3 linked regions of the Algoriphagus sp. Y33 genome follow. The main gene of each other region encodes a partner of the protein of the gene in region 3 in a complex. Links are inferred from orthologs where the notes say so. Each region holds a gene or a part of one and is shown on either strand. Other genes may lie near its edges. The genes, in order: ID165_RS10215, accB and accD.

Region 1 (3,002 bases), 3.1 Mb from region 3 along the record:
TTGTCTCTACAATGATTTTGAGGATTTCATCAGGCGAGTATCCCTGACAGAACATCGCACCCGCAATAGCACCTGCAGAGGTTCCGGAAACCTTTGTCGGGAAGATACCTGATTCAGTGAGGGCTTTGAGAACTCCCAGATGAGCGATGCCACGTACTCCTCCTCCAGAAAGTGCAATTCCTATTTTCAGTTTAGATTTCATCCAGTCTGAATGTTTGATCCAAACGAACTCCCTTATCGGTCATTTTTACCGTGCAACATTCATTCACTGCATCATGTTCTAGGAACAGAACATAGCCCTCACGTGCTGCTTCCTCCAAAAACTTTGACTTCTCGTCCATGGTAAGAAGGGGACGTGTATCGTATCCCATCACATAAGGCAATGGAATATGCCCTACTGATGGAAGCAGATCAGCCACAAATACCACAGTTCTTCCCTTGTACTTAATCTTGGGAAGCATCTGTTTGTCCGTATGCCCGTCTACGGTAATGAAGTCAAAGCCGGGAAGAAATGACTTCTTCTCCAAATCCAAGAACCCAAGTTGTCCGAGCTCCTGCATTGGAAGAATATTGTCTTCCAGAAAAGATGCCTTTTCCCTCGGGTTGGGAATAGTTGCCCACTGCCAATGATCAATGTTTGACCAGTAAGTAGCTCTGGGAAAAGTCATCTCGTATTGACCGTGTGAACCATATTTCACTCCGCCTCCACAGTGGTCAAAATGCAGATGTGTCAGAAAGTTATCCGTAATCTGATGATGGCTGACACCTAGTTTCCTCAGGCTCTTATCTAAAGAATCATCTCCATGTAAATAGTAATGGGAGAAAAATTTGGCATCTTGTTTATCTCCAATCCCATTATCAATCAATACGGTTCTGTTGCCATCTACCGCTAGCAATGAGCGCATGGCCCACGTGCACAGATTGTTTTCGTCAGCCTGATTAGTTCTGGACCAAAGGGTTTTCGGCACTACACCAAACATGGCCCCTCCGTCCAATTTGAAAAGCCCGGTGTTGACTACGTATAATTCCATGATATGAAAGAAAAATCCCGGGCTTTTTACAAAGTCCGGGCTTAAAATAGTTTATTCTACCACCACACCCATCGAGCAAAACTTGTCGATGCGTTGATCAATTCTTTTTTCCGGTTTGATTTTATCCAATTCTTTCAATGCTTTGAGGATAGCTTCCTTTAGCGTAATAGCCATTTTCTTCATATCTCTATGCGCGCCTCCAAGAGGTTCGGGTATGATACCGTCTACCAATCCGTTTCCTTCCATATCGACAGCTGTCAACTTCAAAGACTCTGCAGCCTGCTCTTTATAATCCCAGCTTCTCCAAAGAATTGTAGAACAGTTTTCCGGAGAGATCACCGAATACCAAGAATTTTCCAGCATCATCACCCGGTCGCCGATTGCTATACCCAAAGCTCCACCTGAAGCTCCTTCACCGATTATGATGCAGATTACAGGCACTTTCAGCATAAACATTTCCTTGATATTTCGGGCAATTGCTTCTCCCTGCCCTCTCTCTTCAGCCTCCAGCCCCGGAAAAGCACCAGGCGTATCGATCAAGGTAACGATAGGCTTGCCAAATTTCTCCGCCATTTTCATAAGACGAAGTGCCTTTCTATAGCCTTCGGGGTTAGCCATCCCAAAGTTTCTCATTTGGCGCTGTTTGGTATTTCTACCTTTCTGCTGACCAATAAACATGACCGATCTGCCGTCCAAATCTCCAAGACCCCCTACCATAGCTTTGTCATCTGCCACATTTCTATCTCCATGCAATTCGACAAAATCATTTGTCATCTCATAGATGTAGTCAAGAGCATAAGGTCTATCTGCATGTCGGGAGAGCTGAACTCGCTGCCAGCGGGTCAGATTTTGAAAAGTTTCTTTTTTCAAAGCAAGAATTTTATCTTCAAGGGATTCAATATCTGAACTTAAATCGATATTTCTGCCGACAGCCAACTCCTTCATTTCCTGAAGTTTTTGTTCTAAATCGGCTATAGGTTTTTCAAATTCTAATACCATTCTGGTGATTTTTGGAAAAAACAAAGATAAGCATATACCCTTGGGAATTAAAAATTTTGAGGGGCTCAGCTTATAAAATTGAAAATCGTTGCTTGTATCTATAGAAAAGGGGAGCTGTTAACCGCATTAACGGTGAAAAACAAAAAAGCCCTAGATTTCTCTAAGGCTTTTTGCGGAATGGACGGGACTCGAACCCGCGACCTCCTGCGTGACAGGCAGGCATTCTAACCAGCTGAACTACCACTCCAATATTTTTAATTGTCACTAAATGATAAACTTTTTCATCAAATTTATGCGGAATGGACGGGACTCGAACCCGCGACCTCCTGCGTGACAGGCAGGCATTCTAACCAGCTGAACTACCACTCCGTTTTGCCCAAATCCAAGATCGTTTCAGGTTTCTCATCAACTACCTCGTTTTTAAGTGATGCAAAGGTATGTTTTAGATTTGTTATTGCAAAAGTAGATATAAAATTTTGTACTATTAATTCGTATTAACTTCTATGTCAATGAGATATTTTTTTTGAGAATTTCCATACTATGCCATTTCATCGCTCCCATTCTTCAACATTAGGAATTAAGTATCCCTCTTCTCTAACAGTTCTAAAACAAGATTTACCTCGGACGCTATAGTCCGATATAAGGTGTCAACCGTGTCCTTATAATATTCATCTAAATGCTCAAACGTACGGGCCATTTTTGCGAGTGCGTACATTCCTGCTGAGATGGCGGTGCCATAGAGCTTATGCCCTACTTCGTTAATCTGTACCAGATTTTCCTTCTGAATTGCTTCCCTTAATGATTCCAAAGAGCTTTTTAATTCATACTTCACGATGGTTAGAACTTCCTCCAAAACCTGTTGATCATTGTCTGTATAATCCTTCAACTTCTCCGCATCGTAGTGTTCCTCCATCTCCGGATTTGTTTCGTTTACAGTCGGACCTGTCTTAACAAAAATTGTCCCGAGCCATT
Region 2 (2,901 bases), 3.2 Mb from region 3 along the record:
TAATGTATATATTTTGAATTATCCCTTTATCACCGAGAAATCAAAATCCTCCAGAAACTTGGTAGTAAAGTTTCCTTCCTTGAATTGTTCATTTTCTAACAAGGCGATATGGAATGGGATTGTGGTTTTAATGCCATCGATTACAAATTCTTCCAAAGCACGCTTCATTCGTACGATCACTTCTTCTCTGGATTGGCCGCTGACAATCAGCTTGGCTATCATGGAATCGTAATTGGGAGGAATTACATAACCTGCATATACGTGTGAATCTATTCTCACGCCCCGTCCTCCGGGAATATGAAGGTTCTGGATCTTGCCGGGACTAGGTCTGAAACCGTGGGCAGGATCTTCTGCATTGATTCTACACTCCATAGCGAAGAGCTTAGGATAGTAGTTTCTACCGGAAATCAATTCACCTGCGGCAACTTTGATTTGTTCTTTGATTAAGTCAAAGTCTGTTACTTCCTCAGTGATGGGGTGCTCTACCTGGATCCGGGTATTCATTTCCATGAAGAAGAAATTGCGATGCTTATCTACAAGAAATTCCACTGTTCCGGCACCTTCATAGCCAATGGCTTCGGCTCCTTTGATGGCAGCTTTTCCCATGGCTTCACGCAGCTCATCAGTGATGAATGGGGATGGGGTTTCTTCCACCAATTTCTGATGCCTCCTTTGTATAGAGCAATCCCGCTCTGAAAGATGACAGGCTTTTCCGGTTCTATCTCCAATGATCTGAATTTCTATATGGCGAGGCTCTTCAACATATTTTTCAAGATATAAACCATCGTTGCCAAAAGCAGCACCTGATTCCATTCTCGCATCGTCCCAAGCTTTTTTGAATCCGGCTTCCTCTTTTACTATCCTCATCCCACGACCACCGCCTCCGGCGGTTGCTTTCAGAATGACTGGATATCCCATTTCATTTGCAAGCTTGACACCTTGCTCCATGGAGGTCAAGATTCCCTCAGAGCCCGGAATAGTAGGTACTCCTGCCGCTTTCATGGTTGCTTTGGCAGTAGCCTTGTCACCCATTTGGTTGATCATTTCTGCACTGGCACCGATAAATTTGATTCCGTATTCTTCACAGATTTTTGAGAATTCTGCATTTTCGGAAAGAAATCCATACCCTGGATGTATAGCATCTGCGTTGGTAATTTCGGCAGCGGCGATGATTCTGGGGATGTTTAGGTATGATTCACGACTGGGAGCAGGACCTATGCAGACTGCCTCATCAGCAAACCTCACATGCAAACTATCCTTATCCGCAGTAGAGTAAACTGCCACAGTCTCTATCCCCATCTCCTTACAAGTACGGATGATCCTTAAGGCAATCTCGCCTCTGTTGGCGATTAGTATTTTTTTAAACACAGCTATTTGTTTTTGATGAAAAAATTAACCTGCCGGATCTACAAGGAATAATGGCTGATCATATTCTACAGGCGTAGAATTGCTCACCAAGATCTTGACGATTTTACCGGAAATTTCAGATTCTATTTCGTTGAAGAGTTTCATAGCTTCAATGATACAAACGGTGTCGCCGGTTTTGATAGAATCTCCCACAGCTACAAACGGATCTGCATCCGGGCTGGAAGTAAGGTAGAAAGTTCCGATCATAGGTGATTTGATCTCTACTAAGTTGGAGGGGGCTGGTTCAGTGGGAGCTGCCGGTGCAGCCGTAGGTACTGGAGCAGGAGCAGGAGCCTGAGTCTGTGCGGGAGCAGGTGCAGGTGCCATTTCTACCATCCTAGGTGCAGAAGATTCTGCGTATTTCTTAATAGAAAGTTCAAATTCCTCAGTTTTGATTTTAACTTCCGCCAAACCAGAATTAGAGATATAATCGATCAACTCCTGAATCTCTTTTGCTTTCATAGGTCTATGTATTTATTAGAGGTGCCCAAAGGCATGATTATTTTAATGGGATATAAATGAATTAAGCTGTGTAATTTAATGAAATCACACAGCTTAATTAAGTTATTTTACTCTTTCTGAGTATGAACCATCCCTGGTGTCTACCTTGATCAAAATGTCTTGCTCTACGAAGAGCGGTACCATTACAGTGGCACCGGTTTCGACGGTGGCGGGTTTCAACGCATTTGTAGCCGTATCTCCCTTGATCCCGGGTTCGGTGTAAGTGATCATCAACTCCACGAACGGAGGCAGCTCCACGGCTAGCGGGGTTTCTGTTTCGTCATGGATCAAAATATCCACCAATTGACCGTCTTTTAGAAGATTGGCCCGTTCAATAAGCTTTTCTTCGATAGAAATCTGCTCAAAAGAGGTAGTGTCCATAAAGTTGTATCCCATGTCATCAGCATATAGAAACTGATGCGGTCTTTTCTCAACTCTAGCCGTTTCTACTTTCTCTCCTGCGCTGAACGTTTTGTCAAGCGTTTTCCCGGAAGTAATTCCCTTCATTTTTGTTCTGACAAAGGCAGGGCCTTTTCCCGGTTTGACATGCTGAAACTCAACGATGGAGTAGATGTCATTGTTCATTACCAGACAAAGTCCGTTTTTAAAATCTGCAGTACTAGCCATAGTATAATTATCGTATTATTTTCTTAATCAACTTATTTGGGATCGTATGCCCACTTAAGGAAAATGGCCCCCCAAGTAAATCCGCCTCCAAATGCTGCAAGGACTAAGTTGTCTCCTTTTTTCAGTTGGCTTTCATAGTCCCAAAGACAAAGAGGTATAGTAGCGGCTGTCGTGTTACCATATTTTTCGATGTTCATCATCACTTTGTCCGAACCTATTCCCATACGGTTGGCGGTAGCATTAATGATTCGAAGATTTGCCTGATGGGGAACAAGCCAAGCGACGTCCTCACCCGTCAAGCCGTTTTTTTCCATAATTTCCGCACTTACATCGGCCATATTGGTCACCGCAAACTTGAATACTGTA
Region 3 (3,001 bases):
TCGGGGGATTTTTTTATCTTCCAATTGTCTTCCGGCAGTGGCTCTGACAAGCCGATATTAAATTGGAAGTTAGGGAAATCTTTCTCAATATCTCTGAACTGAGGAACATAGAAAAGCTCCTTTTTAGATCTACCTCCGTACCAGTAAGATACTTTTCTACTGGTTTTCTCTGTATGGAAAAGATGGAAAATCTGCGCTCTCAACGGAGCCATACCTGCCCCACCACCGATGTAAACCATCTCACGCTGGGTAGGGTTAATGTGGAATTCACCGTAAGGACCTGAAATAGTCACCTTATCGCCCGGAACTCTGGAGAATACATAAGAAGAACAAACTCCTGGATTCACATCCATCCATTTGTTATTGGCTCTATCCCACGGCGGGGTGGCTATACGGATGGTAAGCATGACGATGTTACCTTCTGCAGGGTGGTTAGCCATGGAGTACGCTCTGAACAACTCCTCGTCGTTTTTCATCGTCAAGTCCCAAAGACCAAACTTGTCCCAGTCACTTTGATATACATCTGCGGGGTGGCCCAAATCAGGATGTGGAGTGATATCCATTCCTTTGAAGTTTACCGTCACGATTGGAACATCTATCTGAATGTATCCACCCGCTTCGAAATCAAGTGTTTCTCCCTCAGGAAGCTTCACTTTAAATTCTTTGATGAAAGTAGAGACGTTATAGTTAGAAATAACCTCGCACTCCCATTTCTTAATGCCGAAGATTTCTTCAGGCACCCGGATCTTCATGTCATTTTTCACTTTCACCTGACACGCCAGACGGACGTTACTTTGCTGCTCTGCCCTGCTCAAGTGGCCTACTTCGGTAGGGAGAACTTCTCCACCGCCTTCTTCGACCACGCATTTACACATTGCGCAAGTACCACCACCCCCGCAAGCGGATGGAAGGAAGATTTTTTGGCCTCCCAATGTAGAAAGCAGGGTAGTTCCCGCTGCAGTTACAATCGGGGAGCTCTCGTCACCATTGATGATAATGTTGACATCGCCCGAATTGACCAGCTTAGACTGGGCAAAAAGGAGAATAAATACCAGTAGCAGTATGATTACTGTAAAAGCTACAATGGAAGTAATAATTACTGAACCCATGAAATTTTGGTTTAATTTTTCTTATGGATTGGCCCAATACGGGAGCACAAATATATTTATTAATCACTAAAAGAGACCAAATCTCCAGTCAAATTTGGCCCGAATAATTAAATCCTTCTACTAGTTTCCCTATTAATTATTTAAAAGGTTAAGCAGGGTGGTCAATCGGCCTTTCAGCTGGCGACGATCCACGATGAAATCAAGGAATCCATGCTCCAAAACAAACTCAGAACTTTGGAAACCTTTGGGCAAATCCTTGCCAATTGTCTCGCGAATTACTCTAGGGCCTGCAAAACCTATCAGCGCTTCCGGCTCAGCGATATTAAAATCTCCCAGCATCGCATAAGAAGCAGTCACGCCGCCGGTAGTAGGATCTGTGAGCATGGAAATGTAAGGAATCCCAGCCTGATCCAGAAGTGCAAGCTTGGCAGAAGTCTTTGCCATCTGCATCAATGAAAACCCCGCTTCCATCATACGGGCACCGCCGGATTTGGAAATCATCAGGAACGGAATTTTATTTTTCAGCGAGTGGTCGATCGCTCTGGCGATTTTTTCACCCACTACCGAGCCCATCGAGCCCCCGATAAAATTAAAGTCCATACATGCTATGACGATATCCAAGCCGTTCATTTTCCCCACAGCCGATCTTACAGCGTCATTCAACTCTGTTTTCTTGATAGTGGCTTCTATACGGGAAACGTAAGGTTTGGTGTCCGTGAATTTCAGTGGATCTCCCGATGTCATGTTCGCATCCAGTTCCTTGAATTTGTTGTTGTCAAAAAGAATTTCAAAATATTCCTTCGAACCGATTTTCACATGAAAATCATCATCAGGACATACATAAGCGTTATTCTTGAGTTCTCTGGTATGGATGATATTTCCATTAGGGGTCTTAAACCAAAGGCCATCAGGTGCATCTTTCTTCTCAGCGGTAGATGTTTTGATGCCTTTGTCAGTTCTTTTAAACCAAGCCATATTGAGTTTTTAGGTTGTTTTTTGACGAGTCAAAGGTTACAAATTTAGTCGTTAAATCCGTTAAATAAAACCTCATCCGAATTAGGTCGGGAAATCGCTTTAACTATTTCAGTAGAAATGACGGCCCTCCTTCGGAGTTATGTGACAAAACAGCATATGCTAAGCTATAATCAGTTATCTCTTCGGCACTTAAAAATCCGGAAAGCTTTGGCCTTGACTCATGTTCGCTTGTGTCTGTCTCCTTTGGGGTGGAAAGTCCATGATTCATGATTTTTAGTTGAAGGGTGCAGGTCAGTGAAAGAGAATTTGATTGCTCGTGAAGCCAATTGTCTGATCATCCGAATTTTAATTAAAGGAAATTATCGTTTTCTTTAAAGAGCAATAAACCCTCTTGTGATGAAAGCCGATTTACAAAACTCTACTTCCGAAGACCCGGAACTAGAGATTAATCCTAATGTGCCCCCTTCATTTTCCAGCGATCTTGAAACTTGGAAAGCATTTAAGTCAGGAAGTAATTCTGCTTTTATTTTTATTTATGAGAAATATTTTGACAGTCTTTACAGCTATGGAATGCGGATAAATGGCGGGGAAGAATTGGTCAAGGATGCCATTCATGATGTGTTTCTGGATCTGAAAAACAGCAGCAGGGCAATTGGCGACACGGATTCAATCAAATTCTACCTGTTTAAGTGCCTCAAAAGGAGAATATATAAAGAGTTAAAAACCTGGACTGACCTCAAACAGGAACTTGTCTCCCAAGACAGTTTTTCGATCACCTTTTCCCATGAGCAAACCTTGATCGATAAGCAGATTGATCTGGAGATGAGCCAAAAAATCAATGCGGCAATTACCGCTTTATCTCCCAGAAAAAGAGAAGCTATTTATTACGTCTATTTTGAGGGAATGTCCTACCGTCA

The links.
Region 1: the proteins of accD (region 3) and ID165_RS10215 are in contact, whole or in part, in a solved structure (PDB 8UXZ), measured with the Escherichia coli proteins. The link is inferred for Algoriphagus sp. Y33 from one-to-one orthologs.
Region 2: the proteins of accD (region 3) and accB are in contact, whole or in part, in a solved structure (PDB 8UXZ), measured with the Escherichia coli proteins. The link is inferred for Algoriphagus sp. Y33 from one-to-one orthologs.

Annotation. Positions count from the first base shown.
Region 1 is NZ_CP061947.1:2,506,582-2,509,583, forward strand. Bases 57-2,895 are described here. They hold ID165_RS10215 (acetyl-CoA carboxylase carboxyltransferase subunit alpha), read right to left. Parts: upstream 2,031-2,895; coding sequence 1,083-2,030; downstream 57-1,082. Other genes in these bases: ID165_RS10205 (patatin-like phospholipase family protein), read right to left, coding at 57-202; ID165_RS10210 (MBL fold metallo-hydrolase), read right to left, coding at 192-1,031; ID165_RS10230 (PAS domain S-box protein), read right to left, coding at 2,608-2,895. Also shown: more of ID165_RS10205, read right to left, coding at 1-56; more of ID165_RS10230, read right to left, coding at 2,896-3,002. UniProt on the Escherichia coli protein: Component of the acetyl coenzyme A carboxylase (ACC) complex. First, biotin carboxylase catalyzes the carboxylation of biotin on its carrier protein (BCCP) and then the CO(2) group is transferred by the carboxyltransferase to acetyl-CoA to form malonyl-CoA.
Region 2 is NZ_CP061947.1:2,469,056-2,471,956, reverse strand. What follows is about bases 132-2,869. They hold accB (acetyl-CoA carboxylase biotin carboxyl carrier protein), read right to left. Parts: upstream 1,870-2,869; coding sequence 1,393-1,869; downstream 132-1,392. Other genes in these bases: ID165_RS10060 (beta-ketoacyl-ACP synthase III), read right to left, coding at 2,568-2,869; efp (elongation factor P), read right to left, coding at 1,972-2,535; accC (acetyl-CoA carboxylase biotin carboxylase subunit), read right to left, coding at 132-1,368. Outside these bases: more of accC, read right to left, coding at 19-131; more of ID165_RS10060, read right to left, coding at 2,870-2,901. UniProt on the Escherichia coli protein: This protein is a component of the acetyl coenzyme A carboxylase complex; first, biotin carboxylase catalyzes the carboxylation of the carrier protein and then the transcarboxylase transfers the carboxyl group to form malonyl-CoA.
Region 3 is NZ_CP061947.1:5,622,688-5,625,688, reverse strand. Bases 164-3,001 are described here. They hold accD (acetyl-CoA carboxylase, carboxyltransferase subunit beta), read right to left. Parts: upstream 2,085-3,001; coding sequence 1,242-2,084; downstream 164-1,241. Other genes in these bases: ID165_RS23080 (RNA polymerase sigma factor), read left to right, coding at 2,481-3,001; nqrF (NADH:ubiquinone reductase (Na(+)-transporting) subunit F), read right to left, coding at 164-1,109. Also shown: more of nqrF, read right to left, coding at 1-163.